3 regions of the Terrabacter sp. 01T434 genome follow, and region 3 is predicted to be linked to each of the others. Evidence: predicted binding sites of a transcription regulator. Region 3 holds the regulator's gene; each other region holds the start of a gene.

Region 1 (10,423 bases), on a different contig from region 3:
TTCTTCATCAACCGGGCCCGCATCGCCCGCTTGCCCGAGCGGGTTGCCCCCGCGCAGACCGGCGAGGCGCGCCGCGTGCTCGTCCTGGCGAACCAGACGCTCGAGGCCGACGAGCTGATCGGGGAGCTGCAGCGCATCGACGCGATGGGCAAGGCGACGTACTACGTCTGTGTCCCGGCCAGCGCGGTGGAGACCGGCACGGCGTCGACCCACGGCGCGGTGTCGGTCCGGGATGCGACGACCGAGGCGGCGCAGGGGCGGCTGGACCGGACGCTCGAAGCGCTCACGGCGCACCATCTCGACGCCTCCGGAGGCATCGGCGACTACCGGCCGTTGCGTGCCCTGCGCACGGCGGTGCGCCAGTTCGATCCCGACCAGATCGTCATCGTGACGCTTCCCGCCGCCGAGTCGGTGTGGCAACGGTTCGAGGTCGTCGACCGCGCGGCCGAGCTCGGGGTGCCGGTGACCCACGTCGAGGCGGCCTCGCTGGTCGCGCAGGTGTGATCGATGACGATCGTCGTCGCCTTCACCGCCCAGGACAGCGGCACCTCGGCTCTCGAGCTGGCGGGCGTGCTGTCGCGCTCCACCGGCGAGCCGCTGGTCGTCGCCGTCGTCGTCACGACCCCGCATGCGGCGGGGGTGCCGGACTTCATCGACGGTGACTACGTCGGTCCGCTCACGGACTGGGGGCGCGCCGTCCTCGACCAGGCCAGAACGAGTCTGCCGACCGGCGTCGAGGCGTCCTTCGAGGTGCGTCAGGCGTCGTCGATCCCCGGCGGCCTGCTCGAGCTGGCGGCCGACGTCGACGCGTCCGCCATCGTGCTCGGCTCGTCGACCAAGGGCCCCCTCGGCCGGATCTCACTTGGCAGCGTCACCGACCGGCTCGTGCACTCCGCACCGCTGCCGGTGCTCCTCGCCCCGCGCGGCTATCGCGCCGGAGCGACGGCACGCGTCCGCCGGGTCAACATCGGCTACGGGGGATCCAAGGGTGCGGGGCACGTGGCTGTCGTGGGGGCGCGACTGGCCGAGGCGCTCGGCGCGGGAGTGCGGGTCGTGTCGTTCGCCGTCCGGCCTCCCCGGAGGTTCTACGGCGGGGTGGAGGAGTCGGCCGACGAGCTCGTCGTCGACCGGTGGGTGAAGCGCCTGAAGGATGCCCTCCTGAAGCAGGTGGAGGCGGCCGACGCCGGCCGTCTGGGTGACCGTCTCGCGCGATCGCTCGTGGTGGGTGAGGGTGTGTCCTGGAGCAAGGCGATCTGGGACGTCGAATGGAGCGACGGCGACCTTCTGGTCGTCGGTCCGAGCTCATCGGCCCCGGCCGCCCGGCTCTTTCTCGGCTCCCGGGCCTCCAAGATCGTCCGCTCGGCGCCGGTTCCCGTCTACCTCGTCCCGGCCCCGGGCCGCCGAACCCACTGAGCTCGCCCCCTAGCGACGATCCTCGCGAGACGAGAGCCGTCTGGCCAGGTAGGGCGCCGTGGCACTGCCCTCGACCCGTGCGACCTCCTCCGGAGTGCCAGCCGCCACGACGCGACCGCCTTCGTCCCCGCCGCCTGGGCCCAGGTCGATGACCCAGTCGGCGCTGGCGATGGTGTCGAGATGGTGCTCGACGAGCACGACCGTGTTGCCGGCGTCGACGAGCGCGTGCAGCTGACGCAGCAGCAGCGCGACGTCGGCCGCGTGCAGCCCGGAGGTCGGCTCGTCCAGGAGGTAGAGCGCGTGGCCACGGCGGGCCCGCTGCAGCTCGGTCGCGAGCTTGATCCGCTGCGCCTCGCCGCCGCTCAGCTCGGTGGCCGGCTGCCCGAGGCGGAGGTAGCCGAGGCCGACCTCGCGCAGCGTCAGCAGGCTCCGGGCGGCGGCGGGCACGTCGGCGAGGAAGTCGGCCGCCTCGTCGACGGTGAGGCCTAGCACGTCGGCGATGTTTCTGCCGTCGTAGGTCACCTCTAGCGTCTCCGCGTTGTAGCGGGCGCCGTGGCAGGTCGGGCACGGTGCATACGTGCCCGGTAGGAAGAGCAGCTCGACCGACACGAACCCCTCGCCCTGGCACGTCTCGCAGCGGCCCTCGGCGACGTTGAAGGAGAAGCGTCCCGGCCCGTAACCGCGCTCGCGCGCCTCGGGGGTGGCGGCATACAGCTTCCGCACGGCGTCGAAGAGGCCGGTGTACGTCGCGAGGTTCGAGCGCGGCGTGCGTCCGATCGGGCGCTGGTCGACGCGAACGAGGCGGTCGAACGACTCGAGCCCGGTCGCGTCGTCGACGTCGATCTCGAGCTCGGTCTCCTCGGCGTCGTCGGGGGCCTGGCCGAGGTGCCGGCGCACGAGCTCGGCGAGCACCTGGGTCACGAGCGTCGACTTGCCCGACCCGGAGACGCCGGTCACGGCGGTGAGGACGCACAGGGGCACGTCGACCGAGAGGGCATCGAGGTTGTGCCGGCTGACGCCGCGCAGGTGCAGCCAGCCCTGCGGCGTGCGCTCGTGCGGCTGCAAGACCTCGGCGCGGCCGAAGAGGTGCTGGCCGGTGACCGACGCCTCGACCTGCTCGAGCCCCTCGACCGGGCCGGAGTAGAGCACCTGACCACCCTGCTCGCCGGCGCCCGGGCCGATGTCGACGACCCAGTCGGCGCGCCGCACGATGTCGAGGTCGTGCTCGACGACGAAGAGCGAGTTGCCCGACCGCTTGAGCGCGTCGAGGACCCCGAGCAGCGGCTCGGCGTCGGCCGGGTGGAGCCCGGCCGACGGCTCGTCGAGCACGTAGACGACGCCGAAGAGCCCCGAGCGCAGCTGGGTCGCGATGCGCAGGCGCTGGGCCTCACCGGGGGAGAGCGTCGTCGACCTCCGCCCCAGAGACAGGTAACCGAGGCCGAGGTCGAGCAGCACCGCGACGCGCTCGACGAGGTCGGTGCAGAGGCGGACCGCCACCTCGGTGGCCTCGCCCGACGTGGCCGACGACGTGGCCGGACCGGCCTCGGTCAGCTCGGCCACGGGTCGCAGCAGGGCCGAGAGGTCGGTGAACGACAGCGCGTTCGCCTCCGCGATGCTGAGCCCGCGGAACGTCACCGCGAGAGCGTCCTGCCGCAGCCCCGTGCCGCCGCAGGCCGGGCACCTGACGCTGCGGACGAAGCGGAGCGCCTTGTCGCGCATCATCTGGCTCTTCGTGTCGGCGAGCGTGTGGCGGACGTGCTTGCGGGCGCTCCAGAAGGTGCCGTGGTAGTCGCGGCCCGTCGAGTCGTCGGGCTCGCCCTTCCGGTCGACGAGCACCCGCGGCTGCTCGTCGGTGTAGAGCAGCCAGTCGCGGTCCTTCTTCGGCAGGTCGCGCCACGGCACGTCGACGTCGATGCCGACGGCTCGCGTGACCCGCACGAGGTTCTTGCCCTGCCAGGCGCCCGGCCACGCGGCGATCGCGCCCTCGCGGACGGTGAGCGACGGGTCCGGCACGAGCAGGTCCTCGGCCACGTCGTGCGCCTCGCCGAGGCCGTGGCACTCGGGGCACGCCCCGGCCGCGGTGTTGGGCGAGAACGCCTCCGCCTCGAGACGCTGAGTGCCCTCGGGGTAGCTGCCGGCGCGCGAGTAGAGCATCCGCAGCAGGTTCGACAGCGTCGTCAGCGTGCCCACGGTCGAGCGCGAGCTCGGTGCGCCACGGCGCTGCTGCAGCGCCACCGCGGGCGGCAGCCCGGTGACCTCCTGCACGTGCGGCGCACCGACCTGCTGGAGCAGGCGGCGGGCGTAGGGCGCGACCGACTCGAAGTAGCGGCGCTGTGCCTCCGCGTAGAGCGTGCCGAAGGCGAGCGAGGACTTGCCCGACCCAGAGACACCCGTGAAGGCGACCATGGCGTCGCGCGGGAGGTCGACGTCGACCGTCTTGAGGTTGTGCTCCGCGGCGCCGCGGACGTGGACGAAGTGGTCGATCGGGTCGCTGTGCACCACCCCTGTCTAGTCGTTGCCGCCCCCGCGGGCACCACCGGCCCCGGTCGGGTGCACGACCCAGACGTTGGGCTCGACGTAGACGGCCACCCCGTGCTCGAGGTCGCAGTGCACCGGGGTGAGCGCTCGAGGCACGCGGACCGGTCCGGTCCGGTCGAACGGCAGCCCGGTCCACTCCCGCCACTCTTCGAGGGTGCCGGGCACGACCATCGAGCGGGGGGCCACCGCGTGGATGCGGCCGCCCGCCCGCACGTGCACCCGCAGCCACGGGTCGACCGGCAGACCGTCCTCGCGCACCCGGAACGCATACGTCCTCATCGGCTCGTCGACGTCGTCCTTGCCGTTGGGTCGGACGGGGGCGACGAGCGTGGCGAACCCGTGCCGGGCCGCGTTCTCGCGCATCGCCGCGAGCATCTGCCCGGACAGCCCCTGCCCTTTGCGGTCCGGCCGGACGGCGATCTCGATCGCCGAGACGGTGTCGGGCTGGCGGCCGTGCAGGCTGGTCAGCAGACCGTTGCGGATGACGAAGTCCCACCCGTTCTCGGGCAGCGCGCCGTCGCCCTGCTCGAAGGGGATCGAGTGGGCGACCGCGACGACCTCGCCAGCGTCGTCCTGCGCGATGAGGACGAACTCGGCGAAACGGGTCTCGACGTTGCCGTAGTAGAGGCCGCCGATGGGGTCGTGCCGCATGAACTCCGGCCACGAGCTGGGCATGGTCCACATGGCCTCGGCGAGATCGGGCCGGTCGGCGAGCCGGGAGATCGTGAGCTTCACACCGACATGGTGCCCGCTTGGCAGGGCCGTGCGGGCGGACCGGCCGGAGCGAGGTGCCTGAGGTATGCGTTCCGCCCCGTTTCGGCGGTTCGTTCCGGTCAGTCTGCCCGGGCGTGCCTACCGGCCGGGCAGGTCCCTCTGGGGTCAGGAGACGACGACGGCGTCCGGCGTGGTCGTGGTCAGCCGCATCCGGACCGTCACCTCGTCGCCGACCTGCGGGGGAGTGACGCCCTCGGGAAGCACGATGAGGCTGCACTGCATGTGCGGCGGCTCCGCGAAGCGCGGCATCACCCCGGACACCGTGAACGGCGACCGCACCCGGTGGGCCGCCTCGAGGACGCCCTCGGTGACCGCGATCGCCCGCGACCGGGCCGTCGCGGCCGACGACGGGCTCTCCATGGCGACACCGTGCGACGTGCCGCCACTGACGACGACGAGCTGCCCGGCGGCGATGGCGCGCTGCCGGTAGCCGACGCGCGTGCCCTTGCTGACCGGCCGCACGTCGAGCACGTGCGCGCGCACCTCGTAGGAGCCCTTGTCGGCATACCAGAGGTCGGTGCCGATGCGTGGGCGGAACTCATGCTCTGGGAATCGCGTTGCGAGAGTGCCCAATTCGGCTGCAGAGACGTGCGAGACGAACCACGTGAGCACGCCGGGGACGGCGGCGATGAAGCCCGCGATCTCCTCGACGTGACCGGTGCCGAGCGGCAGGTGGAGCGTCACGCCGACGGCGTCCGCCGACCCCGCGAGCTCGGCGACGTCGGCAGCAGGGGCCCCGAAGCGGTTCATCGACGTCAGGCCTTCGACGACGACCCGCGCATCGCCGAAGACACCCCGGAGGCTCGAGACATCGGCGTGGTTCGTCACCGTGTGGATGAGGCGACGGTCGGCGACCTGGGGCTGCCCGGAGTGGATGGCCGCCCGGAAGGGCTCCATGACGAGCACGTCGCCGCCGAACTCGGCCAGGGCAGAAGGGACCTCGGCATACGTGCCGACAGCGACCATCGGGACGCCCATCCGGGTGGACTCGGCGCACAGCAGGTCGCGGCCGAAGCCGTAGCCGTTGCCCTTGATCACCGGGACGACGCCGGGGTGGTCGGCGACGAAGCGGTCGTGACCGGCGCGCCAGCGCTCACCGTCGACGTGCAGGACGAAGGACACGATGCGTCACCGCCGCTTCATGTAGAGGTCGAAAGCCTTGTAGAGCAAGCGATTCAGCGGCAGGTCCCACTCGCCGGCCAGCCGCACGGCCTCGCCGCCCGTGCCCACCTTGAACCGGATGAGGCCGATGTGGGGGTTGGCCTCGTCGACGGTGTTCGTGATGCCACGCAGGTCGTAGACCGCAGCGCCCGCAGCAAGGGAGTCCTGCATCATCCGCCACTGGATCGCCGTCGACCCCTGGAGCTCGCGCTTGGCCGCCGACGACGCGCCGTAGGAGTACCACGCGTGCTCGCCGACGCGGATGAAGATCGTCGCGGCGAGGACGTCGCCGTCGTGCTCCGCGAGGTAGACGCGGATCCGCTCCGGGTCCTCGGACGCCAGGGCGGCATACATCTGCTCGAAGTACGCGAGCCCGCGCGGGGTGAACCGGTCGCGCTCGGCGGTCTCGACGTAGGTGCGGTGGAAGGCAGGCAGGTCGGTGGCGTCACCGACGCGCACCTTCACGCCGTTCTTGACGGTCTTCTTGATGTTGCGGCGCCACAGCTGGTTCATCCCGGCGAGCACGTCGGCCTCGGTGCGTCCCGCGAGCGGCACCTGGAAGACGTACTCCGGCTGCCCGGCGGCGAAGCCGTCCTCGGGACTGAGGTGCCGGAAGCCCAGTCGTTCCAGCTGGGCGACGACGGCCGTCCCCACCGGCTCGACGACGTCGGGGGCCGCCTCGTCGTAGCGACGGATCGCCGGGTCGGCGATGGCCTCCTTGATCGTCGCCGTGCCCCAGCGGTGCGTCGCGACGGGTGGTCCGACACGCAGCGCGAAGGCACCCTTGGCCTTGAGGTGGTCACGCAGGGCGCGGAGCAGCTCGACGAGCCGTGGCGAGGACCAGTCGATGCCCGGCCCCTCGGGGACGTACGCCAGCGACCGCTTGATCCGCGGCAGCGAGCGGTGCAGCACCAGCGCGGCGCCGACCATCTCGTCGCCCTCGAACCAGCCGACCGACTCGGAACGCCAGTCCTTCTTCACGTCGGCCCACGCGGGCGTCTGGAGGAAGCTCGCCGACGGCTGGGTCCGCAGCCACGCGAGGTGCTCGGCTGCAGTGATGTCACGGACGGAGATGGGCGAGTTCACGCTGGCTCACGCTACCCGAGCGCGACGGTGCGGCCGACTCGCCTCGCCCGCCACCCGGCATACGCCCTCGCCCGCCACCGCCGCGTGCGGGCTCGACGGGGTCTTGACCTTCGACCCGGTCGAGGGCCCAGTCTTCTCCTCATGCCCGCCCACCCCGTGCCCGAGCCGGACCACCGCCTGACGATCGGTGAGGTCGCCCGTCGCAGCAGCCTCACCGCGAGCGCCCTGCGCTTCTACGACCGCGAGGGGGTGCTCGTGCCCGCCGACGTCGACCCCGTGACGGGCTACCGGAGGTATGCCGTCGCGCAGGTCCGCGCCGCGCGCCTGCTCGCGTCGCTGCGCCGGGTGGGCATGCCGCTCGCCGAGGTGGCGCTCGTGCTCGACGAGGACGCCCTCGGGGCGTCCGGTGCGGCGGCCGACGTCGTCGCCGCACACGAGCAGCGGCTCGTGGACGGCCTCGCGGACGCCCGGCGGGAGATCGTGCGGACCCTGGCGCTCCTCGCCGAGGGCGCCGGGCGCGACGCCAGGGGAGCAGGCGGAGGCGAGCGAGGCGGGCGAGGCGGGCGAGGCGGGGGAGCGGGCCGCCGGGTCGCGGTCCGCGCCGCCGACCTCGTCGCAGCCATGAGATCGGTCCGGTTCGCCGTCGCACCGGGGGAGCCGGTGGCCGGTGCGCCCGGCGGGGTCGACCTGCGCGTGCTGACCGGGATCCTCGTCGAGCTGTGCAGCGGGGAGGTGCGGTGGGTCGCGACCGACCGCTACCGCCTCGCGGTCGGGTGGGCCCCGGCGCTCGGCGGGCACGTCGACCTGCCGACCGAGCCCGTGACCGCTGTCGTCCCCGTCAGCTGGGCGGACCGGGTCGCCGAGGCCTGTGCGCGCGCGGACCCGGACGCCGAGGTGGTGGTCGAGGTGGGGCCCGGTCGGGTGGGGGTGGTCGTCGACGGCGAGCTGCTCGCGACCCCGGTCGTCCCGGGCTCGTTCCCCGACTACCGGAGCATCGTCGCCTCGGAACCGAGCCGGGACCCCGTGGACGCAGCGGGGCTGCCGGCACTGCTGCCGCTCGAGCTGCGATCGGTCGGCCTCGTCGTGCGCGACGGTTCCGTGCACCTCGCGCCGTCGGACGACGCCGGCAGCGCGGATGTCTTCGTCGACCCGGAGTTCCTCCACGAGGCGCTCGCCGTGGCGGGACCGCGTCCCACCCTGGTGCTCGACGGTCCCCTGCGCCCGCTCGCGATCCGTGGGAACGGCGCCGGCTTCTCCGTCCTCATGCCAGTCGCGCCCGAGGGCTGGCGCCGGTGAGCGTCCTCGTCCACCTGTGCCGCAGCTGCACCCACCAGCAGCCCTGGCACGAGTCCGGCAACGGCGGCTACACGCCGTGCCGGTGCTGCCGCGCCGGTGTGCCCGACCCCGACCCCACGCCCACCCTGCTGCCCACGACGAGCTCGCCACACGGCATTCGCGAACCCCTGTGGCAACCCGGATCCCAGCGCAACGCGGGCACGATGCACGCCTCGCGCACCTGCGACTGCGCTGCGTGCCATCAGGCCGCCGAAGCGATAACGCGTCGAGAGCACCCCCTCGCGGCTCCTAGACTGGTGGGGTTGTCCGGCCGCTGACGTAGTGCGGCACCGATAGGAGGAATGCCGTGATCGTCGCCACCGGGATCGAGCTGCGTGCGGGAGCGCGCCTGCTCGTCGAGGACGCCAGCTTCAGGATCGACTCCGGCGACCGCATCGGTCTCGTCGGGCGCAACGGTGCGGGCAAGACCACCCTGACGAAGGTCCTCGCCGGCGAGGGGCAGCCCGCCGCGGGCACCGTGACTCGCACCGGCGCCGTCGGCTACCTCCCGCAGGACCCCCGCACCGGGGACCTCGAGATCCTCGCCCGCGACCGCATCCTCTCGGCCCGCGGACTCGACACCATCGTCCGCGAGCGCTCCGAGGCCGAGGCCCGGATGGGCAGCGACGACGAGAAGGTGCGCGACAAGGCGATGCGCAAGTACACCCGCCTCGAGGTCGAGTTCGAGGCCCAGGGCGGCTATGCCGCCGAGTCGGAGGCCGCGTCCATCGCGAGCGCCCTCGGCCTCGACGAGCGCATCCTCGGCCAGCCGCTCAAGACGCTGTCCGGCGGACAGCGCCGCCGCGTCGAGCTGTCGCGGATCCTCTTCTCCGGCAACGAGACCCTGCTCCTCGACGAGCCGACGAACCACCTCGACGCCGACTCGATCGTCTGGCTGCGAGAGTACCTCCGCGCCTACAAGGGCGGGCTCATCATCATCAGCCACGACGCCGAGATGCTCGACGCGGTCGTCAACAAGGTCTACCACCTCGACGCCAACCGCTCGGCGCTCGACGTCTACAACGTCAACTGGAAGACCTACCTCCAGTCGCGCGAGACCGACGAGAAGCGTCGTCGCCGCGAGCTGCAGAACGCCCAGAAGAAGGCCGGCGCCCTGCTCGCGCAGGCCGACAAGATGCGCGCCAAGGCGACCAAGGCGACCGCGGCCCAGAACATGGCCAAGCGCGCGGAGCGCCTCCTCGCCGGCGTCGAGAGCGAGCGCGTCCAGGACAAGGTCGCCAAGCTGCGCTTCCCGAAACCCGCCGCCTGCGGCAAGACGCCCCTGCGAGCCTCCGGGCTGTCACGGTCGTACGGCTCGCTCGAGGTCTTCACCGACGTCGACCTGGCCATCGACCGGGGGAGCAAGGTCGTCGTGCTCGGGCTCAACGGCGCCGGCAAGACGACCCTGCTGCGGATGCTCGCCGGGGTCGACACCCCCGACACGGGCGAGGTCGAGCCCGGGCACGGGCTGCGCCTCGGCTACTACGCCCAGGAGCACGAGAACCTCGACGTCACCCGGTCCGTGCTCGAGAACATGAAGTCGGCCGCCCCCGAGCTGGGCGAGACCGAGGTCCGCAAGGTGCTCGGCTCGTTCCTCTTCTCCGGTGACGACGTGCAGAAGCCGGCGGGCGTGCTGTCCGGCGGGGAGAAGACGCGCCTGTCGCTCGCGCTGCTCGTCGTGTCGGCCGCCAACGTGCTCCTCCTCGACGAGCCCACCAACAACCTCGACCCCGCGTCGCGCGAGGAGATCCTCGGCGCGCTCAAGACGTACGAGGGAGCCGTCGTCCTCGTGACGCACGACGAGGGAGCGGTCGACGCCCTCGAGCCCGAGCGCATCCTGCTCCTGCCCGACGGCGTCGAGGACCTGTGGGGTCCCGACTACAAGGACCTCATCTCGCTCGCCTGACCGATTCGTCCAGCCGCCGGCGCTACCTTGTCGCCATGACATCCGAGCGGCGAGGACGACGTCGGCGCGAGACGCGGTCGAGCGCGGGGGAGAACCGCCTGTGGCCCGCCCTCGCAGTAGTGGTCGCGGCGCTCGCGTATGCCGTGCTGCCCGAGGGCCTGCTCGTCGGTCCTCGCCTCGCGATCCCGGTGGTCGAGCTCGTGCTGCTCG
Region 2 (10,423 bases), on a different contig from region 3:
GCCGCGACGAACCCGGCCGGCACCAGCACGATGGCGCCGTCGCCGCGGCGAGCGAGGACGAGTGCCGGTGCGTGGGTGCTTCGTGACGTCTGCGGGAGCCCCAGCCGTGGCAGCGGCGTGGTCGGGACGTGACTGCGGGCGCTGTCGTCGGTCAGCGTCACGGAAAGGGCACGGTCGGCCTGGCTCGATCCGTGGGCCGGCACCGTGACGGCGGCCGCGACACCGGCACCGGAGGCAGCCACCGCGAGGGCGGCGAACGCCCCGAGGTAGCGGTGCTTGTTGCCGATCCGGCGGCGCCCGGTGCGCAGCGGCAGCGGCATGTCGGCCTGGGCTGCGAGGGCTCCGAGCAGGCCGGCGAGCGGGTCGGAGCCGGCGTCGACCCGGGCCGCGAGGCGGTCGAGGAGGAGGTCGTCGGCGATGAGGTCGCTCAGGGGGGACGGGTCGTTCACGCCACGTCACCCGCCTCGGCCCGGGCGACCATCGCACGGAGCCTGGTGAGCGCGCGGTGCTGGGCGACGCGGACCGCCCCGGTCGACATCCCGAGGGCGGCGGCCGTCTCGTCGGTGCTCATCCCGACGGCGACGCGCAACGTCAGGATCTCGCGCTGCTGTCCGGACAGTTGCTGCATGAGCGTCATCACGGTCGCCGCGTCGTCGCGCATGACGGCCACGGACTCGGGCGACGGCCCGTCGTCGGGGCCGTCGGGCACGTCGGCCACGGGTGCCGGTCCGCGCATCGCGGCGCGCTGCGCGTCGGCGAGCTTGCGGGAGGTGATGGTGTAGACGAAGGCCTCGAACGGCACTCCGCGCTCCTCGTAGGTCGGGAGAGCGGTCACGACGGCCATGCACACCTCCTGAGCGACGTCCTGGGCAGTGTCCTCGGCACCGAAGCGGCCGAGCCGGACGCGTGCGTAGCGCAGTGCCATGTCCCTGACGCGGGTCAGCAGCACGTCGCGCGCGTCGGTGTCCCGCACGGCGAGCGCCGCCAGCTCACGTAGCGACAGAGCGTCCAAGCGCTCCATCGCGCCGGCGCCGCCCGGCGTTACGCCGGCGTGCGTGGACCAACCAGGACCCATGAGAGTCGTCGTCCCCCGAACTGTCGTCTGTGCTCGCGACGGCGATGCCCGCCAGGCACCCGTCGCCGGAGCCGACCATGCTAGTGCCGCCGCGCATCCCGGACGACCACTGAAGAGCCGAACCCTCGCCGAACCGACGCCCAACCCCCCGCCACACCCCTCGCGTGGACCACCATGCCATCTGGAGGGCAATTCTTGAACAAGTCCTTAAGATTCCGCTCTTTATCCGTGATCGCGTGCCCGGTTAGCGTCGGATCCGCGGTCCCAGCACCCCTTCGGTGCACCGAGCGGGCCAGTACGACACGGCGGGCACCCCGCCCCACGGAGAGACGAGTTCATGGCCGAGATCACGCGCTTGCCCGGACCGGTTGCCGACCTCTGGGACTGGCAGCTGGACGGGGCCTGCCGAGGCGTCAGCCCCGAGGTCTTCTTCCACCCCGAGGGCGAGCGGGGCCCTCGCCGGCGCAACCGTGACGCGCAGGCCAAGGCCGTCTGCGCCGCGTGCCCCGTGCTGGCCCAGTGCCGTTCGCACGCCCTCGAGGTCCGGGAGCCCTACGGCGTCTGGGGCGGACTCACCGAGGGCGAGCGCGAGGTCATCCAGGACGGCATCCAGCAGGCGTCGTGACCCCCTGACGCCCGCCGGCACACGTCGCCGGCGGCACAGCAACTCGACCCGCCCGCGAGTCACGACGGGGTCGCGGCGGTCGAGCAGCAGCAAGGGCCGCTCCCCATCGGGGAGCGGCCCTTGCTGTGCTGTCAGGCGCTGACGTGGTCCGCCTCAGGCGTCCATGTCGTATGACGTGTGGCGTCGTTCGTCAGTGGCCGTGGCCGTGGCCGTGGCCGCCGGCAGCGGCGTCCTCGTTCTCCGGCTTGTCGACGACGAGCGTGTCGGTCGTGAGGATCATCGACGCGATGGACTCGGCGTTGCGCAGCGCGGAGCGGGTGACCTTGACCGGGTCGATGACGCCGGCCGCGATGAGGTCGCCGTACTCGCCGGTGGCCGCGTTGAGGCCCTGGCCGAGGGGCAGCTCGGCCACCTTGGAGGTGACGACGTAGCCCTGCAGGCCGGCGTTCTCGGCGATCCAGCGCAGCGGCTCGGCAACGGCCTTGCGCACGATGGACGCGCCCGTGGCCTCGTCACCGGTCAGCTCGAGGGCGTCGATGGCGGAAGCGGCGTGGATGAGGGCGGTGCCGCCACCGGCGACGATGCCCTCCTCGATCGCGGCCCGCGTCGCGGAGATCGCGTCCTCGATGCGGTGCTTCTTCTCCTTGAGCTCGACCTCGGTGTGCGCGCCGACCTTGATGACGCAGACGCCACCGGCGAGCTTGGCGAGACGCTCCTGGAGCTTCTCCTTGTCCCAGTCGGAGTCGGTGCGCTCGATCTCGGCCTTGATCTGGTGGACGCGGCCGGAGACCTCGCCCTCCTCGCCGTTGCCGTCGATGATCGTCGTGTTGTCCTTGGTGAGGACGACGCGGCGGGCCTGGCCGAGGACGGTCAGGTCGGCCTGGTCGAGGCTGAGCCCGACCTCCGGCGCGATGACCTGGCCACCGGTGAGGATGGCGATGTCCTGGAGCATGGCCTTGCGGCGGTCGCCGAAGCCGGGGGCCTTGACGGCCGCGACGTTGAACGTGCCACGGATCTTGTTGACCACGAGGGTCGAGAGGGCCTCGCCGTCGACGTCCTCGGCGATGATGAGCAGCGGCTTGCCCGACTGCACGACCTTCTCGAGGACCGGGAGGATCTCGGCGACCGAGGAGATCTTGCCCTGGTTGATGAGGATGTAGGCGTCCTCGAGGACGGTCTCCATGCGCTCGGTGTCGGTGACGAAGTAGGCCGAGAGGTAGCCCTTGTCGAACTGCATGCCCTCGGTGAACTCCAGCTCGGTCGCCGTCGTCGAGGACTCCTCGACGGTGATGACGCCGTCCTTGCCGACCTTGTCGAACGCCTCGCCGATGAGGCCGCCGAGGGTGGAGTCCTGGGCTGAGAGCGTGGCGACGGAGGCGATCTCGTCCTTGCCGTCGACCTCGCGGGCGTTCTCGAGGAGGCGGTCGTTGACCGCGGTGACGGCCTTGTCCATGCCGCGCTTGAGCGCGGCGGGAGCGGCGCCCGCCGCGACGTTGCGCAGGCCCTCCTTGACCATGGCCTGGGCGAGGACGGTCGCGGTCGTCGTGCCGTCACCGGCGACGTCGTTGGTCTTGGTCGCGACCTCCTTGGCGAGCTGGGCGCCGAGGTTCTCGTAGGCGTCCTCGAGCTCGATCTCGCGGGCGATGGTCACGCCGTCGTTCGTGATCGTGGGGGCGCCCCACTTCTTGTCGATGACGACGTTGCGGCCCTTCGGGCCGAGCGTCACCTTGACGGCGTTGGCGAGCGCGTCAACACCGCGCTCGAGCGACTTGCGGGCGGAGTCGTCGAACTCCAGCATTTTGGCCATGGTGTTCCTTCAGGCTCGGATTGCGTTGCGTCTGAGTGGATCTGGGGTGAAACGGAACGCACCCCGGGGAGACCCCAGCGGGGCTCACCGGGGTGCGGTCACGGCATACGGCTGGGTCAGCCGACGATGGCGAGGACGTCGCGCGCGGAGAGGATGAGGTACTCCTCGCCGCCGTACTTGACCTCGGTGCCGCCGTACTTGCTGTAGATGACCTTGTCGCCGACCTTGACGTCGAGCGGGACGCGCTCGGTGCCGTTGTCGTTGAAGCGGCCGGGGCCGACAGCGAGGACCTCGCCCTCCTGCGGCTTCTCCTTGGCCGTGTCCGGGATGACGAGGCCGGATGCAGTGGTCTGCTCGGCCTCGAGGGACTTGACGACAATGCGGTCTTCGAGCGGCTTGATGGCAACCGACACGGTGGTGACCTTCCCTTCGGGACAGTCGAAAGAACTGACTACGGACTGTGGGCTCTTCGAGGCTGGCCGCCGTCGCGGGGGTCGACCTCCCTCGAGGAGGGAGCTGGCACTTTCGGGTCGAGAGTGCCAACAGGAAGAAATCTAGGTTTGCGGTTAGCACTCGGTCAAGTCGAGTGCCAACCCTCGGGGCTCACGGGCCTGGCGGCCCTGCGCCCCGAGTACCCCGAAAACCTCCTTCGGCCGGCCCCCAGCACTCCCGGCCTGCACCACTGCGCCTGCGAGGATGTGGACATGGACGCCGCCATGGTCGATCGCCTCTCCGCGGGTGAGGGCTGGGCGCTGCTCCAGTCGCTTCCTCCCTACGACGAGGCCGGGTCGCTGCACCTGCAGGACCGCCTGCGCGACGCGGGCTTCGCGGCGGACCTCGTCGCGGCCGCGATGACCCAGTCGCGGCTGCGCGCTCGAGGCACCGACAAGTTCGGCGACTTCGCGGCGGGGATGCTCTTCACGGCCGACGGGCTCGAGCAGGCGACCCGGCTCGCGATCGCCGCCCGCCACGCGCACCGGTATGCCGCCGCGGGCGTTCGCGACGTCTATGACCTCGGGTGCGGGCTGGGGGCCGACGCCATGGCGTTCGCCGGCCTCGACCTGACGGTTCACGCCGTCGACGCGGACGACGCGACCGCCCGGATCGCCGCCGTCAACCTGCGTCACTGGCCGTCGGCGCGGGTGACGCACGGGCTCGCCGAGGACGTACGCCTGCCGCAGGGTGAGGGCGCACGCCGCCTCGGCCTGTGGCTCGACCCCGCCCGCCGCGTCGCCGGCGTGGCCGACGTCAACGGCCGCACCAAGCGCCTCTTCTCGCTCGATGCCATCTCGCCGACGTGGTCGCGGGTGCTGGCCTTCGCCGACGCGGTGCCCGCGACGGGCGCGAAGCTCTCCCCCGCCTTCCCGCACGGCGCGGTCCCGCGTGGCGCCGAGGCACAGTGGACGTCCTGGCACGGCGAGGTGCTCGAGTGCGCGGTCTGGTGGGGCCCGCTCGTCGCCACCAGGGGCCGCACGGCTGCGGTGTGCACCGAGACCTCGACGTCGGTCGTCACCGAGGCCGACGCGCAGGACGGCGGCCAGCGTCCGCCCCTCGCGTCGGTGGGCGACATCGGCGAGTGGCTCCACGAACCAGACCGAGCCGTCATCCGCGCCGGGCTCACCGGCGCACTGGTCGCCGCGGTCGACGGCGCCGAGCTGGCCCCCGGCGTCGGCTACGTGACGAGCGGCCAGCCGAGGGAGCTGCCCTGGGCCCGGCGCTACCGGGTCGTCGAGGCGATGCCGCTGTCGACGAAGCGCCTCGCGCGGTGGCTGCGCGACCACGGCCACGACCGCGTGACGATCAAGAAGCGTGGCGTGACCCTCGACGCCGACCTGCTGCGCCGGCAGCTGAAGATGACCGGGCGCGGCAGGGGCGGCTCCGAGGCGACGCTCGTCCTGACCCGGGTCGGGGGCAGTCAGGTCGCCCTCGTCGTGACGCCGACCTGACCCGTCGCCCGTCCGCACCGTCTGCGCCGCGCCCCCGGGCGTCAGCCGACGATGTGCCGGATGGCCTGCTCGATGGTGTTGCGCTTGGTGGGGTTATCACCCCACCGATCGCAGCACCATCGGCAAGTTCATCGTCAGGCGGCCACGCGCCGCTCAGGCGTCCTCGGCATACAGCTCGTGCAGGGCGCTCCACGTGGCATCCCACTCGGGTCCGGGCGCGCCTGCGACGTGGGCGTCGAGCGCGCGCACGTAGGTGTCCCAGCCGGCGGCATAGCCTGCGACCTGTCCCGCGGCCAGTCGCTCGTGGCGCAGCACGAGTCGCGAGCCCTGGCCGTCCTCGGAGATCTCCACCGTCACGAGGGACGGGACGTCTCGCACCGGCCACTCCCAGACCAGACGGGCCGGCGCCTCGCACGTCACGACTCGACACGACGGGGTGTCGGCGTCGTCGAAGTGGATGGTGAAGCGGCCCCCGGGCCGCAGGTCGCCGCTGACGGGGGCGAACCAGCGCGCCAGGCGCTCGGGGTCGGTGCAGGCCTGCCACAGGTCGTCGGGCGTCGTCGGGTAGTGCCGGTCGAAGACCACCGCCACCGTGTCACCGTCGCGATCGATCCGGCCCAGCACCTGCGTCAGCTCACCCATCACGGCTCCTCTCGTCGGCCCGCGGCCGTCCCGATCAACGTAACCCAGTGGTTACGTAACCCGCAAGGTACAAAGAAGGTTCAGAGCGCAGCGTCCGGCTGGGCCCCGACCCAGCGCACCGCCGCCGCGCCTGCGGCGTTGGCCGTCTCGAGCGCGGCCCGTCGGTCCGCGCCACCCGCGAGCGCCGCGGCGAGCGCACCGCAGAACGCGTCCCCGGCCCCGACCGTGTCACCCACCTCCGCGGCTGGGACGGGTATGCCGTCGACACCGTCCATCCCCCACCGCGCTCCCGCCGCGCCGAAGGTCACGAGGAGCGACTGGGGCACGAGGGCGGAGTCCGCGAGGGCGCGCATCTCCGCCTCGTTGACGACGACGGGGTCAGCGAGCTCGATGACGTCGGGCGGCAGGGCGGCATACGGAGCGAGGTTGACCACGACGCGCGCACCGGCGGCGTGGGCCGCCCTGGCCGCCGCGGCCACCGTCCCGAGGTCGACCTCGAGCGAGCAGAGCAGCACGTCGCCGGGAGCCAGGCGTCCCGTCTCGTGGGCGAGCGACGGGTCCGGCTCCCCGTTGGCGCCCGCGATGACGATGATCGAGTTCTCGCCCTGCTCGTCGACGGTGATGAGCGCGGTCCCGGTCGGGGCCGTGGGGCTCGTCGAGACGGACGACGGGTCGATGCCCAGGGCCCCGAGGCGCTCGACGTAGGCGGCGCCCGCCTCGTCGGAACCAACCCGAGCGAGCATCTGCACGTGGCTCGTCCCGGCGCGCGCCGCGGCCGCGGCCTGGTTGCCGCCCTTGCCCCCGGCGAACCGGCCACCGGCCTCGCCGAGCACGGTCTCGCCGGGGACGGGGTGCCGCTCGACGAGGGTGACGACGTCGACGTTGAGCGAGCCGAGCACGGCGACGCGACCCATCAGCGCTCCCCCGTCCGGCCGAGGAGCGTGTCGGCCCACAGGGCGGCGTAGCGGCCTCCGTCGACGCCGAGGGCCACCTCGATGCGGACGGGGGCCTCGCCGTGCGGGTCGTGCGCCATGTCCCCGCTCCAGTCGCGGCGGTCGACGATGGTGCGGCCGCGCGACCACGTGCCCGCGAGCTCGATCCGCAGCGGGAGCGTCTCCGTCGTCAGTCCGGCTCGGTCGATGACCGCACAGACGGCGCCGGCGTCCCCGATCGTGGAGGCGTCCCGGCCGAACCGCTGGTTCTGGAAGGCGATCAGCCGGCCACCGAGCTCGGCCGGCCCTCGGCCCCCGACGGCGATGAGCTCGTCCACCACGTCGGCAGTGACGACCGGCTCGTAGAAGACGTCGAGACCGTACATCGTCACCGGGATGCCGAGGTCGGCTGCGGCATCGAGGGTGACGGCCGCCGCCTCCGGGTCGTGGAAGACGTTGAACTCGGCCGAGGCCGTCGCGTTCCCGACGTGCGCCGCGCCGCCCATGAAGATGATCTCCGAGATGCCTTGCGCTGCATCGGGATACGTCCGCAGCAGCAGCGCGATGTTGGTCAGCGGCGCGAGCGGAACGAGCGTCACGGGCCGGTCGGTCTCGGCAGCCTCGCGGCAGGTGTCACGGAGCAGCTCGACCGCGTGGCGCCGGTCGGTCCTGGCCGCGGGCGGGCCCCACCCGAGGTCACCCATGCCGTCGTCGCCGTGGACGTGGCGGGCATCGACGGGAACCTCGAGCAGCGGCCGCTCGGCGCCGCGGGCGACGGGCACGTCGGTGCGACCCGCCGTCTCGAGGACGAGCAGCGTGTTGCGCACGACGTCGTCGACGGGCGCGTTGCCACCGACGCAGGAGACGGCCCGCAGGTCGAGGGCCGGGTGGAGGGCGGCGAGGAGCAACGCGCACGCGTCGTCGACTCCGGTGTCGACGTCGAGCACGACGGGGATGGGATCGGTCGTCACAGCGGCAACGTACCGGTTCGGGCCGGTGACCAGCCCTGCCCACCGCCGTCCACCGCCGGCCACCGCAGGGGACCGCGCCTGACCGCTGCACGTGACCCGCGAGGACGCCCGCCGAGGATAGGCTCGAACGATGCGCCAGAGCCCCCGCGGACGCGGTCACCACCGCACCCTCCCGACGGCCGTCCTGGTGGCCGCCGCGACGTTCGCGGCCGCCTGCTCCTCGCCGCCGACGCCCACCAGCCCCGCCTCCGTCGGCACGTCGTCGGCCCCGGTCTCGACCACGGCGCCCCCGACGACGACTGCCCCGAAGCCTCCCGCGACGACGAGCAAGCCAGCGCCACCCGCGCCACCGACGTCGTGCGCACCTCGCATCGTCGCCGGCATGGACGCCGGCGAGCGAGCCGGCCAGCTGCTCATGGTCGGCCTCGACCACGCCGCGAGCCGCGCGAGCCTCGACGCCCTCGTCAGCAGCCGTCACCTCGGCGGCGTCATCCTCCTCGGCGGCTGGACCGGTGGCGTCGACAGCGTCCGTGCGACGACGCGGCACCTCGCGGCCCTCGCGTCGAAGAACACCACCGCGGGGCTCGGGCTGCTCCTCGCCGCCGACCAGGAGGGCGGCGCCGTGCAGCAGCTGCGCGGCACCGGTTTCAGTCGTATGCCGTCAGCCCGCGTCCAGGACCAGGGCTCGCCGGGCGCCCTGACCGCCGACGCCACCCGGTGGGCGGCCGAGCTGCGCCAGGCCGGGATCAACGTCAACCTGGCGCCGGTCGCCGACACCGTGCCGACCTCCATCGGCCGAGCCAACGGCCCCATCGGCCAGTACGACCGCCAGTTCTCGAGCGATCCCGAGCAGGTCTCGCGCATGGTCGGTGCCTTCCTGGCCGGCATGCGCGCCGGTGGGGTGGCCGCCACCGTCAAGCACTTCCCGGGCATCGGGCGGATCACCGGCAACACCGACGTCACGGCCAGCGGCATCACCGACCGCACGACGACCGTCGACGACCCCTACCTCGAGCCGTTCCGGACGGGCGTCCAGGACGGCGTCGAGCTCGTCATGGTGGGCTCGGCGATCTACAGCCGCATCGACCCGGGCACCAACGCCGTCTTCTCGAAGGCGATCGTCACGGACCTGCTCCGTGACCGGCTCTCCTACGACGGCGTCGTCATCACCGACGACGTCGGCGCCGCCAGGGCCGTGGCCGCGGTGCCGGTCGGCGAGCGCGCCACCCGCTTCATCGAGGCCGGCGGCGACATCACCCTGACCGCCCGACCGGCCACCGTCCCTGCCATGCACGACGCCATCACCAGCAAGGCCAGGGCCAATCCGGCCTTCGCACGCGCCGTCCAGGCCGCCGCCACCAGGGTCGTCGACCTCAAGCTGAGAATGGGCCTCGCCCACTGCCCCTGACCGACCGAGCGGGAACGACCGTCACCAGCCCCGGATCAGCCACCTGCCCCACCAACCCCCAACCTCCCGTGGCACAAGCCGACGGCCGAGGAGGTGGCGACCTCACGTCGTTGCCAGGTCGCACCCAGCCAGGACGAGGGCGCGCGCTGGTCGAGAAGGAGGGCGCGCGGGCGCCCGAGCGGCATCGGCAGCCGGCAACCGGCATACGCAAGTAGACGTGGGCTGGGACGGCCGGCTGACGCTCCACGCCGCGAGGGCGTGCGCGCACCCGACGACCCCAGCAACGCGAGCCTGGAAGCGACCTAAGCCTGAACGAGAGTGACCGGCATCGACGAGTCCGTGGGAAGCCCGAGGTCGCTCGGCTCGCGCCCCTTCGCCACCATCTGCGCCCCGAGCGCCGCGACCATGGCCCCGTTGTCGGTGCACAGCCCGGGCCGGGGCACGCGCAGGGTGACGCCGGCCTTGGCGCACCGCTCCTCGGCGAGGGCGCGCAGCCGCGAGTTCGCGGCGACGCCGCCGCCGATGAGCAGGTGGTCGACGTCGTGCTCCTTGCAGGCGAGCAGGGCCTTGCGGGTGAGGACGTCGACGACGGCCTCCTGGAAGCTCGCGGCGACGTCGGCGACCGGCACGCTCTCGCCGGCACGCTGACGGGTCTCGACCCAACGCGCCACGGCCGTCTTGAGGCCCGAGAAGGAGAAGTCGAAGCGGTGTCGCTCCATGTCACGGCCGGTCGTGAGTCCGCGCGGGAAGTCGATGGCGATCCGGTTGCCTTCTCGCGCAGCACGATCCACGTGCGGGCCGCCGGGGAACGGCAGCCCTAGGACGCGGGCGACCTTGTCGAACGCCTCGCCGGCAGCGTCGTCCATCGTCGAGCCGAGGGACCGCACGTCGTTGGTCACGTCGGGCACGAGCAGGAGCGAGGAGTGGCCCCCGGAGACGAGCATCGCCATCGTCGGCTCGGGCAGCGGGCCGTGCTCGACGATGTCGACGGCGACGTGCGACGCGAGGTGGTTGACG
Region 3 (10,423 bases):
AGCTCCTCGAGAAGCAGAAGGAGGGCAAGAAGCGCATGAAGATGGTCGGTCGGGTCGAGGTGCCGCAGGAAGCCTTCGTCGCCGCGCTCTCGAGCGACTCCGACCCGGGCAAGTCGAAGAAGTAGCCCCCACCGCCGTCGCCGCGAGTCGTACCGTGGTGGCGTGGAGCCGACCACACCGCTGGGAGCTTCGGCACCCACTCCGGCTGACGGCATACGACCACTGGCGGCACGGGGCGCCTGGTCGAGGGTCGGCGCGGTGGCTCAGGCCCCGAGGAGCTTGTGCCGCATGCGGTCGGTGTCGGCGGCGGTCCAGCCCTGGGCGCGGAGCCAGCCGTGGACGCCGCCGTGTCGCTCGTCGAGCGCGCCGAGGAGCAGGCGCATCGTGTCGGTCGTCGGTGACTGCTGCGCCACCGTCTTGTCCTCGAGGTTGCGCGCGTAGGCCGGGCGGGAGCGCAGGCGGTCCATGATGGCCGACACCCGCTGCGCCGATGCCGCGAAGTCGGCGATGACGAGCTCGTCGGGCACGTCGACGACCTTGAGCGCGAGGCCGACGACGGTGCCCGTGCGGTCCTTGCCGGCGGCGCAGTGGACGACCGCGGCCCCCTCGCTCGAGGCGATGGCGTCGAGCGCGGCGACGACGGAGTCGGGGCGGCTGGCGAGGTAGCTGAGGTAGTGCTCCGACCAGAACCGGTCGTGGGCGCGGTCCTGGTCGGGATCGCGCCTCGCGGCCGTGAGCTCGCGCCGCTCGTCCGTCTCCCACGGCAGGGCCCGCTCGGCGGCCGGGATGCCCGACTCGTCGGTGTCCTCGCGGTAGAGGGTGTGGTGGTGGTGCGTGACGCCGGCGACGGCACGGAGGGGGCCGTCGCCCTCCTTGGCCAGCTCGACATGGGTGCGCAGGTCGACGATGTCGGTGACGCCGTAGCGGGTCACGAGCGTGTCGACGGCCTCGGGGGAGAGGTCCTGGAGGTTGTCGGAGCGCAGCAGCCGGCGGGGCCGGACCGTGTCGCCGTCGGCCGTCACCATGCCGCCGAGGTCACGCATGTTGACGACGCCGTCGAGCTCGATCCAGTTCGGGAGGTACACCCCTGCAGCGTAGGCGACGGGAGAAACGACATGGCGCGATAGGCCTACCGTCAGATATCTTGATGTCGAGAGAGTTGCTGACGAGGAAGAGGACCCGTGATCTCGAGCACGACCCCACCGCAGGCGCCGCCGACCCCACCCCTGACGCGTCGCGGCATCCCGGTGGACCGCGACCTGCGCATCCTCGCCCTGGGCTCGTTCGCCAACCGGTTCGGCGCCGGCGCCGTCCTGACGACGAGCGCGCTCTACTTCACCCGGCAGGTCGGCTTCAGCGCCACCGAGGTCGCCCTCGCGATGTCGGTCTCGGCGGTCGTGGGCATCGTCGTGCAGGTGCCCGCCGGCCACCTCGGCGACACCCGAGGCCCGCGACGGGTGCTCACGGCCTTCATGGCCGGGGCGGCCCTCTTCAGCGCGCCGCCGGTTCTCGCCACGACCCCCTGGGCGCTCGCGCTCCTGCTCGGCGTGCTCGCGTTCTTCGAGCGGGGCGCGGGAGCCGTCAACCAGGGCGTCATCGCCCAGCTCGCCACCGGTGGGCGCGGGGTGCTCTTCAAGGCCTACCTGCGTGCCGTCACCAACACCGCCCTCGGGCTGGGCTCGGTCTTCGGCGGCGCGGCCCTCGTCATCGACGAGCGATGGGCCTACGTCACCGTCTTCGTCCTCAACGCCGTCTTCACCGGGTTCGCCGCGTGGAACTCGACCCGACTGCCCGACATCGCACCGCACGCACGCGCGGCCGGCGAGCCGAGACTCGCCGTCGTCCGGGACTGGCCCTTCGTCGTCATCACCGTCATCACCGGGCTCTTCTCCCTCCACTTCTTCGTAATGGAGCTCGGCCTGGCGCTCTACGTCTCCGCCCACACCGCCGCCCCCACCGTCATGGTGGCGATCCTGCTCATCGTCAACACCGCGGCCGTCGCCCTCTTCCAGGTGCGGCTGTCCCGTCGCGCCGACTCCGTCGAGGCCGGTGCCCGGGCCCTCGTGCGAGGGGCGTGGTGGATCGCGGCCGGTTTCGCCGTCGTCGCGCTGGCCGACCGGGGCACCAGGTGGTTCGCCGTCGCCATCCTCGTCGTCGGGTCCCTCGTCCACGTCGTCGGCGAGATGATCGGGTCGGGAGGCCAGTGGGGCCTGCAGATGGGACTCGCGCCGCACGAGCGGCAGGGTCAGTACCAAGGCTTCGCCGGCCTCGGGTTCAGCGTGCTCGCCGTCGTCGCGCCCCCGGTCGTCACCTACCTCTGCGTCGGCCTCGGTGAGACCGGCTGGTTCGTCCTGGCCGCCTTCATGGTCGTCATCGCGCTCGTCTCGGTCCCGGCAGCGCGCTGGGCCCTGGCGTCGCGGGCTCGCTACGGGGTCACGACGCACTCGGGCTGACCCGGCTGCCTCCCGGCCCCCTCACCACGGCTCGAGGTGTCACAGGCGATGCACGTCGACGCTGAGCACGCTGACGGACAGGAACGGTGGGCCGTCCGACCTGAAGTCCTCACCGCCCCCGCTGACGATGTGTTGCACGACGTCCAGCCCCGAGTCGACGTGCCCGATGAGGGAGTAGACGGGTGACCCCGGGGCGACCGTGAAGTCGTGGTGGACGACGAAGAACTCGCCGGCGGTGCCGAGGAAGCCGTCGCCGCGGGCCATCCCGACGTCGCCGACGCGGTAGGTCTGGTCAGCCGGGACGTTCTCCAGCGGCAGGTCGTAACCCGGTTCGGCCGTGCTGCGCCCGCTCGGGTCCCCGCACTGGAGGAACGCCGTGGGTGCCGGTGGCGTGGTGAGCCGGTGGCAGACGCTGTCGGTCCAGTAGCCGGCCCGGGCCAGAGCGATGAACGAGGCGACGCTCCTCGGCGCGCGCTGCCCGTCGAGCCGCAGCGTCACGTCCCCGCACGTCGTGTGCAGGACGGCCCTCCAGTCCGAGCCGGCCGCCACGGACGCGGGCGGTGCGGTCGTGAACCTGGGGAAGGTCGCGCGTGGGGTCGGCGGGGACGCGCACGTCACGGCGACGGTGGGCGCCTGCGTGGGTCCGGCCAGCCGCTGCTGGTGGGTCAGCACGATCACGGACGCACCAACGGCGAGGCACAGCAGGGCCGTGCCCACGAGGAGCCACACGGTCCTGCGGCGCGCCGGCTGCGCATCCGCCATGAGGGCAGCGTACGACGTGGACCAGGCAGGGCTCCCGGGCTGGGAGAATGGAGGTATGCCGCCCTCCGCCCTCCCCGACGGCGACCCCGCTCCCAGCACGGGTGAGCTGCCCCCCGCGGCGCTCTCCGACCTGGCGTCGACCGATCTCGGCGTCTACGTCCATGTCCCGTTCTGCACGGTGCGCTGCGGCTACTGCGACTTCAACACCTACACCCTGACCGAGCTCGGCGGTCCCGGTGCCACCATCGGCATCGACACGTACGCCGACGCCGCCATCCGCGAGCTCGACCTCGCCCGCTCGGTTCTGGGCCGCGAAGCGCCAGCTGTGTCAACGGTTTTCGTCGGTGGTGGCACTCCCACCATGCTGAGGTCGGGCGATCTCGTGGCGGTGCTGGCCGGCATACGCGAGCGGTTCGGGCTGGCGCCCGACGCGGAGGTGACGACCGAGGCGAACCCGGACTCCGTGACACCCGACTCGCTGCGTGAGCTCGCCGACGGCGGCTTCACCCGCGTCTCGGTGGGCATGCAGTCGGCCGTGCCCCACGTGCTCCACACCCTCGAACGCACGCACGACCCCGACAACGTCGCGCGCGCCGTCGCGGCCACCCGGGCGGCCGGCATGCAGGTCAGCGTCGACCTCATCTACGGCACGCCGGGGGAGTCCCTGGAGGACTGGCGGCGCAGCCTCGAGGCGGCCGTCGCGCTCGAGCCCGACCACGTCTCCGCCTACGCCCTCGTCGTCGAGGAGGGCACGAAGCTGGCCGCCCAGGTGCGGCGCGGCGTCGTGCCCGCACCGGAGGACGACGACGAGGCCGACAAGTACGAGCTCGCAGACGAGCTGCTGTCGGCTGCCGGCTTCGGGTGGTACGAGGTGAGCAACTGGGCTCGCTCCGAGCAGCACCGCTGCCGCCACAACGTCGCGTACTGGGCCGGGACGAACTGGTGGGGCGTCGGTCCGGGCGCCCACAGCCACGTCGGCGGCGTGCGCTGGTGGAACGTCAAGCACCCGAGTGCGTATGCGGCTCGGCTCGGTGCGGGGGAGTCGCCCGCGCACGCGCGCGAGACCCTCACCGCGGACCAGCGCTACGACGAACGTGTGCTGCTCGGCACACGGCTCGTCGAGGGGCTCCCCGTCCAGGATCTGCGAGGATCGGGACGCACCGCCGTGGCCGGCCTCATCGCCGACGGTCTGCTCGACGGCACCGCCGCCCTGCGGGACTCCCGTCTCGTCCTGACCCGGCGTGGCCGACTGCTCGCCGACACCGTGGTGCACCGGCTCCTCGCCGACTGAGGGGCCACGACGAAGGAGGCCCCATGACGGAGACGGTGCGCGAGACCCGAGCAGCCGGGACCCCGGCGGAGGTGGTGGCGCGCGCGCGAGCCGCCTTCGACAGCGGGACCACCAAGCCCAGGCCGTGGCGGGTGGCGCAGCTGCGGGCCCTGCGCACGCTGCTCGTCGAGCACGAGCTCGAGGTCGCCGAGGCCCTGCACGCCGACCTCGGCAAGAGCGCCACGGAGGCGTGGATCACCGAGACCGGCTTCGTCGTCAGGGAGATCGACCACACGCTGCGCCACCTGCGCGCGTGGACGGCTCCGCGGCGCGTGCCCGTGCCACTCTCCCTGGCCCCCGGCCGGGCCAGGGTGGTGCGCGAGCCGCTCGGGGTCGTCCTCGTGATCGCGCCGTGGAACTACCCCGTGCAGCTGTGCCTGGCCCCGCTGCTCGGGGCCCTGGCCGCCGGCAACGCCGTCGTCGTCAAGCCGAGCGAGATCGCTCCGGCCACGTCACGGCTGCTCGCACGCCTCGTCCCGCGCTACCTCGACCGGTCGGCCGTCCACGTCGTCGAGGGCGGCGTCCCCGAGACCACCTCCCTGCTCGCCGAGCGCTTCGACCACATCTTCTACACCGGCAACGGCGCCGTCGGACGGATCGTCCTCGAGGCCGCGGCGCGCCACCTGACGCCCGTGACGCTGGAGCTGGGCGGCAAGTCGCCGGCCTACGTCGCCGACGACGCCGACCTCGCGGTGACGGCGCAGCGGCTCGTGTGGGGCAAGTTCACCAACGCGGGGCAGACCTGCGTGGCACCGGACTACGTCCTCGCGTCGCGCGCGACCCTCGAGGCGCTCAAACCGCTTCTCGCACAAGGGATCCGGTCGGCGTTCGGCGAGGACCCGTCTCAATCCACGGAGTACGGCCGCATCGTCAGCGAACGGCACTTCGAGCGGCTCACGGGGATGGTGGACCACGACCGCGTCGTGACGGGCGGTCGCTCGGACGCGTCCAGTCGTTACCTCGAGCCGACGGTCGTCGAGGTCGACGACCCGGACCATCCGGAGCAGCTCGTCATGCGCGACGAGATCTTCGGGCCCGTGCTGCCGCTCGTCGAGGTCGACGACCTCGATGCCGCGATCGCCTTCGTCAACGGGCGGGAGAAGCCGCTGGCGCTCTACGTCTTCACCTCCTCCAGCCGGGTGCGGCAGCGCTTCACGCGCGACACCTCCTCGGGTGCGCTCGCGTTCAACGTCCCGCTGGCCCACCTGGCCGTGCCCGGCCTGCCGTTCGGCGGGGTGGGTGCGAGCGGGATGGGCGCCTACCACGGTGAGCACTCGGTGGAGCTGTTCTCGCACGCCAAGTCCGTGCTGGCGATGCCCACGCGGCCCGACACGACGGTCTGGGTCCGGCCGCCGTTCACGGCCCTGAAGCAGCAGGTCATCGCCCGCGTCGCCGTCCCCGGCCGCCGACGCCGCAGCCCTGCGCCGCCGCCCGGATGACCTGAGGGGCCGGTGCTGCTCAGGCTGCGGGCTCGGTCACGAAGTCGATGAGCTCCTCGACGCTGGCGAGAAGGGTCGGCTCGAGGTCCGCGTAGGAGCGCACCGTCCCGAGGATGCGCTTCCACGCTCGGGCGATGTCGGCCTGGCTCGCGTGCGCCCACCCGAGCTCGGCGCAGATGCCGTGCTTCCACGAGGTGCCCCGCGGGATGACCGGCCACTGCTGCCAGCCGAGGCGCTCGGGGCGCACGGACTGCCACACGTCGACGTAGGGGTGGCCGAGGATCTTGACGTGCCGGGAGAGGCCGGGCAACGCCCGCGCCTGCTCGACGATGCGCGCCTCCTTCGTGCCCGGCACGAGGTGGTCGACGAGGACACCGAGCCGACGCCCGGGGCCGGGCTCGAACTCGGCGATGATGCCGGCGAGGTCGTCCACGCCGTCCATGAGCTCGACGACGACGCCCTCGACGCGCAGGTCGTCGCCCCACACCTTCTCGACGAGCTCGGCGTCGTGCCGCCCCTCGACGTAGATGCGCGAGCCGCTCGCCACCCTGGCGCGGGCGCCTTCGACCGCCACGGAGCCGCTCGCGGTTCGCGAGGCGGCGCGCCGTGCGTCGGCGAGGGCGGTCGCCGCAGCAGCCTGCGGCGGGGTGAGCGTCACTGGGGCCCCGTCGACGAGGAACCCGGGCCCGAGCGGGAACGCCTTGGTCCGTCCGCGACGGTCCTCGAGGTGCACGACGTGCATGCCGCCCGCCTTCTCGACGCGGACGACGGCGCCGACCCAGCCCGTCTCGACGTCCTCGACGACGAGGTCTGGCTCGGCGGGGATCGGGGTCGACCGGCCGCGCCTCGGGGCACGCCAGTCACCGCTGAGCACGTCGGATCCGTAGCGATCGTTGGGGGACACGACAAGCGAGGGTATGCCGCGGGCGTGCGACCGCGCGGACGCCACGCGGTGGCCGGCTGAGGCGCCGGGGTGACGCGGCTCGCACAGGAGGTGGGCACGGCACCCGGGTCCCGCCTACGGTGGGATGAAGTCGGAGATCGGCGGGGACACGACGTAGACTTGGCACTCGTCGATCGAGAGTGCCAGACCGGCGCAGACTGACGTGAGCCACACCCGTGCCAGACCCGTGAAGGAGGGACGATGAGCGAGGACCGAAGGTTGATGGTGTTGCGCGCGATCGTGCAGGACTACGTCCAGACCTCCGAGCCGGTCGGGAGCAAGGCGCTCGTCGAGCGCCACCACCTCGGGGTCAGCGCGGCTACGGTGCGCAACGACATGGCCCTCCTCGAGGAGGAGGGCCTCATCCATGCCCCCCACACCTCGGCGGGCCGGGTGCCGACCGACGCGGGCTACCGCGTCTTCGTCGACCGTCTCAGCGCCGTCAAGCCCCTCGGGTCGGGGGAGCGGCGGGCCATCGGCCAGTTCCTCCAGGGCGCCGTGGACCTCGACGACGTCGTCGACCGCACGGTGCGTCTGCTCGCGAGCCTGACGCGTCAGGTCGCGGTCGTCCAGTACCCGTCACTGACCCGGTCGACGGTGCGTCACATCGAGCTCGTCCCGATGGGCTCGTCGCACCTGATGATCGTCCTCATCGTCAACACCGGCCGTGTCGAGCAGCGCGTCGTCGACACCGGACGCGTCCTGTCGGACGCGACCGGTGAGGCCCTGGTCGCCTCCATCCGGTCACGCATCAACGAGGTCGCGGCGGGCGTCCCGTTCACCGTCGCCGCGACCCGGCTGCGACGCCTCGTGGGCGACGCCGACGATGCCGACCGCGCCGCCGTCGAGGCCGTCGTCTCCGCTCTCGGGGACGCCCTCGTCGAGGAGCGCGAGGAGCGCGTCGTCCTCGCCGGGCAGGCGAACCTCGCCCGGGCGGGCGCGGACTTCCCCCGCAGCATCGGACCGATCCTCGAGGCCCTCGAGGAGCACGTCACCCTGCTGCGCCTGCTCGGCCAGCTCACCGACGACCCCGAGCTCGTGTCGGTGCGCATCGGCTCCGAGAACCCCGTGACCGGCCTCCAGTCCACCTCGCTCGTGTCGATGGGCTACGGCTCCGGCTCCGAACGGGTGGCGAGCCTCGGGGTCCTCGGCCCGACCCGCATGGACTACCCCACGACGATGGCATCCGTCCGGGCCGTCGCCCGCTACGTGTCCGAGATCCTCGACGAGAACCAGGCCACCTGACCAGCACCACCTCGGCCAGTCCGCCGGTGCAGCGCCGCGCCGGAAACCGAAAGCACCACGTACCAAAAGGAATCCCAGCTTGAACGACTACTACGCCGTCCTCGGTGTCTCGCGCGACGCGAGCCAGGAGGAGATCAAGAAGGCCTACCGTCGACTCGCCCGCAAGCTCCACCCGGACGTGAACCCCGGTGCAGAGGCCGAGGAGGAGTTCAAGCGCGTCTCGCAGGCCTACGATGTGCTCTCCGACCCGCAGAAGCGCCAGTCCTTCGACATGGGCGCCGACCCGTTCGCCACGGGCGGCGGCGCCGGCTTCGGTGCCGGACAGGGCTTCTCGTTCAGCGACGTCATGGACGCCTTCTTCGGCGCGGGTGCCCAGGCCGGCACCCGCGGCCCGCGCTCGCGCGTCCAGCGCGGACAGGACGCCCTGGTGCGTCTGGACATCGACCTCTCCAAGGCGGTCTTCGGCTCCGAGGAGGAGCTGACCCTCGACACCGCAGTGGGCTGCACCCGCTGTGACGGGGACGGCGCCGAGCCCGGCACCGGACGCCAGACCTGTCCGATCTGCAAGGGCGCCGGCGAGGTCCAGCAGATCCAGCGCAGCTTCCTCGGCCAGGTCATGACCTCCCGCCCGTGCGTCAACTGCCAGGGCTTCGGCTCGACCCTCACCGACCCGTGCCACGACTGCTCGGGTGACGGCCGCGTGCGCACCCGCCGCTCGCTCAAGCTCAAGGTGCCGGCCGGTGTCGACACCGGCACGCGCATCCAGCTCACCGGTGAGGGGGAGGTGGGACCGGGCAACGGACCCAACGCCGACCTCTACGTCGAGATCCGCGTCGTCAACCACGACACCTACACCCGCCGTGGCGACGACCTGCACTGCAGCGTGGAGCTGCCCATGGCCGCGGCCGCGCTCGGCACGAGCTTCAAGCTGTCGACCTTCGACGGCATGCAGGACCTCGAGATCAAGGCCGGCACGCAGAGCGGTGACGTGCTCACCCTCCGCGGACTCGGCGTGACCCACCTGCGTCACGGTGGCCGCGGCGACCTGCTCGTCCACGCGACCGTGCAGACCCCGACCCGACTCACCGAGGAGCAGGAGGAGCTGCTCCGCCAGTTCGCGGCCCTCCGCGGCGAGGAGAGCCCTCAGGGACGGCTGACGCCGGCCAACAAGGGCCTGTTCGGCAAGCTGCGTGACGCCTTCAAGGAGAAGTGACCCCCACGTGAGCGCCCGGTGACCCACCAGCTCTTCCTCGGCGACCCGTCGGCGGTCGCCGAGGCCGTCGCCGGGTCGTCGCTGCTCCTCGACGGCGACGAGGGGCGTCACGCTGCGGCCGTCGTGCGACTGCGCCCGGGCGAGCGTTACTTCGTCGCCGACGGAGCGGGTCGCCGCGTCCTGCTCGAGGCGACGGACGTCGACCGGGCGTGGGTGCGAGGCCAGGTCCTCGACGTCACCGACGAGCCCGAGCCCCAGCCACGGCTCGTCCTGGTGCAGGCCCTCGCGAAGGGCGACCGCGACGAGCAGGCGATCGAGGCGGCGACCGAGCTCGGCGTCGACGAGGTGGTCCCGTGGCAGGCGGAGCGCTCCGTCGTCGTCTGGCGGGGCGACCGTGCGGCCAAGTCCCTCGCCAAGTGGCTCGCCGTCGTGTCCCGGGCGACCAAGCAGTCCCGCCGGGCGCGTATGCCGTCGACGTCCCCCGTGGTCGGTCTGGCTCCGCTCGTGGCGCGGGTGGCGGAGTCGGCGTGCACGCTCGTGCTCCACGAGGACGCCACCGAGCCGCTGGCGACGGTGGACCTGCCGGAGTCGGGCGACGTGCTCGTCGTGGTGGGGCCAGAGGGCGGGATCACCGACCGCGAGATCGAGGCGCTCACCGCCGCGGGGGCCCACGCCGTGCGCCTGGGGTCGACGATCCTGCGCGCGTCGTCAGCCGGTCCCGCGGCCCTCGCGGTCCTCAGCGCGCGCACCCGCTGGGCCTGACGGCATACGCCCGCCTCTCCTCGACCACGAGGCAGGGCGCGACGGTCGGTGCGCGGGTCAGCGCGCCGTGAAGGGGATGCGTTGCTCTGCCACCGTGGAGCCGTCGTTGGCGCTGGCTTCGAAGACGCGCAGCACGTAGGCGCCTGCCGTCAGCGACTGCTTCGTCGGGAAGGTGTACGAACCCCGGGCGGGGGCGCCCTGGGAGGCGGTGGTGAAGCCACTGTCGACGACCTTCCCGTCGCGCAGGAGCTGCCACTGGACGTTCGCCTCGAAGGT

What was found. The regulator HrcA, encoded in region 3, represses chaperone genes, less so after heat shock. The targets are predictions, from matches to a motif close to TTNGCACTCGNNNNNNNCGAGTGCNAA.
Region 1: a site for HrcA is predicted at 7,076-7,102, ahead of AC1DIW_RS16255 (DNA polymerase III subunit beta family protein). Genes of this name have one in related genera too.
Region 2: a site for HrcA is predicted at 4,074-4,100, ahead of groES (co-chaperone GroES). Genes of this name have one in related genera too.

The regions. Positions count from the first base shown of each region.
Region 1 covers NZ_JBFTPP010000007.1:219,928-230,350, forward strand. The annotation lists gene AC1DIW_RS16225 (amino acid permease) at 1-504, shown strand, start outside; gene AC1DIW_RS16230 (universal stress protein) at 508-1,413, shown strand; gene uvrA (excinuclease ABC subunit UvrA) at 1,423-3,912, opposite strand; gene AC1DIW_RS16240 (N-acetyltransferase) at 3,922-4,686, opposite strand; gene AC1DIW_RS16245 (alanine racemase) at 4,831-5,847, opposite strand; gene AC1DIW_RS16250 (lipid II:glycine glycyltransferase FemX) at 5,854-6,972, opposite strand; gene AC1DIW_RS16255 (DNA polymerase III subunit beta family protein) at 7,114-8,268, shown strand; gene AC1DIW_RS16260 (ABC-F family ATP-binding cassette domain-containing protein) at 8,615-10,213, shown strand; gene AC1DIW_RS16265 (hypothetical protein) at 10,249-10,423, shown strand, end outside.
Region 2 covers NZ_JBFTPP010000005.1:92,710-103,132, forward strand. The annotation lists gene AC1DIW_RS11705 (hypothetical protein) at 1-449, opposite strand, end outside; gene AC1DIW_RS11710 (sigma-70 family RNA polymerase sigma factor) at 446-1,021, opposite strand; gene AC1DIW_RS11715 (WhiB family transcriptional regulator) at 1,413-1,700, shown strand; gene groL (chaperonin GroEL) at 1,891-3,507, opposite strand; gene groES (co-chaperone GroES) at 3,624-3,920, opposite strand; gene AC1DIW_RS11730 (class I SAM-dependent methyltransferase) at 4,212-5,453, shown strand; gene AC1DIW_RS11735 (SRPBCC family protein) at 5,607-6,095, opposite strand; gene AC1DIW_RS11740 (PfkB family carbohydrate kinase) at 6,176-7,009, opposite strand; gene AC1DIW_RS11745 (nucleoside hydrolase) at 7,009-7,998, opposite strand; gene AC1DIW_RS11750 (hypothetical protein) at 8,155-8,370, opposite strand; gene AC1DIW_RS11755 (glycoside hydrolase family 3 N-terminal domain-containing protein) at 8,381-9,406, shown strand; gene tsaD (tRNA (adenosine(37)-N6)-threonylcarbamoyltransferase complex transferase subunit TsaD) at 9,709-10,423, opposite strand, start outside.
Region 3 covers NZ_JBFTPP010000001.1:999,185-1,009,607, forward strand. The annotation lists gene lepA (translation elongation factor 4) at 1-125, shown strand, start outside; gene AC1DIW_RS04725 (tyrosine-protein phosphatase) at 264-1,085, opposite strand; gene AC1DIW_RS04730 (MFS transporter) at 1,182-2,453, shown strand; gene AC1DIW_RS04735 (peptidylprolyl isomerase) at 2,493-3,215, opposite strand; gene hemW (radical SAM family heme chaperone HemW) at 3,271-4,506, shown strand; gene AC1DIW_RS04745 (aldehyde dehydrogenase family protein) at 4,530-5,984, shown strand; gene AC1DIW_RS04750 (DUF3097 domain-containing protein) at 6,004-6,888, opposite strand; gene hrcA (heat-inducible transcriptional repressor HrcA) at 7,129-8,172, shown strand; gene dnaJ (molecular chaperone DnaJ) at 8,252-9,385, shown strand; gene AC1DIW_RS04765 (16S rRNA (uracil(1498)-N(3))-methyltransferase) at 9,404-10,147, shown strand; gene AC1DIW_RS04770 (Gmad2 immunoglobulin-like domain-containing protein) at 10,205-10,423, opposite strand, start outside.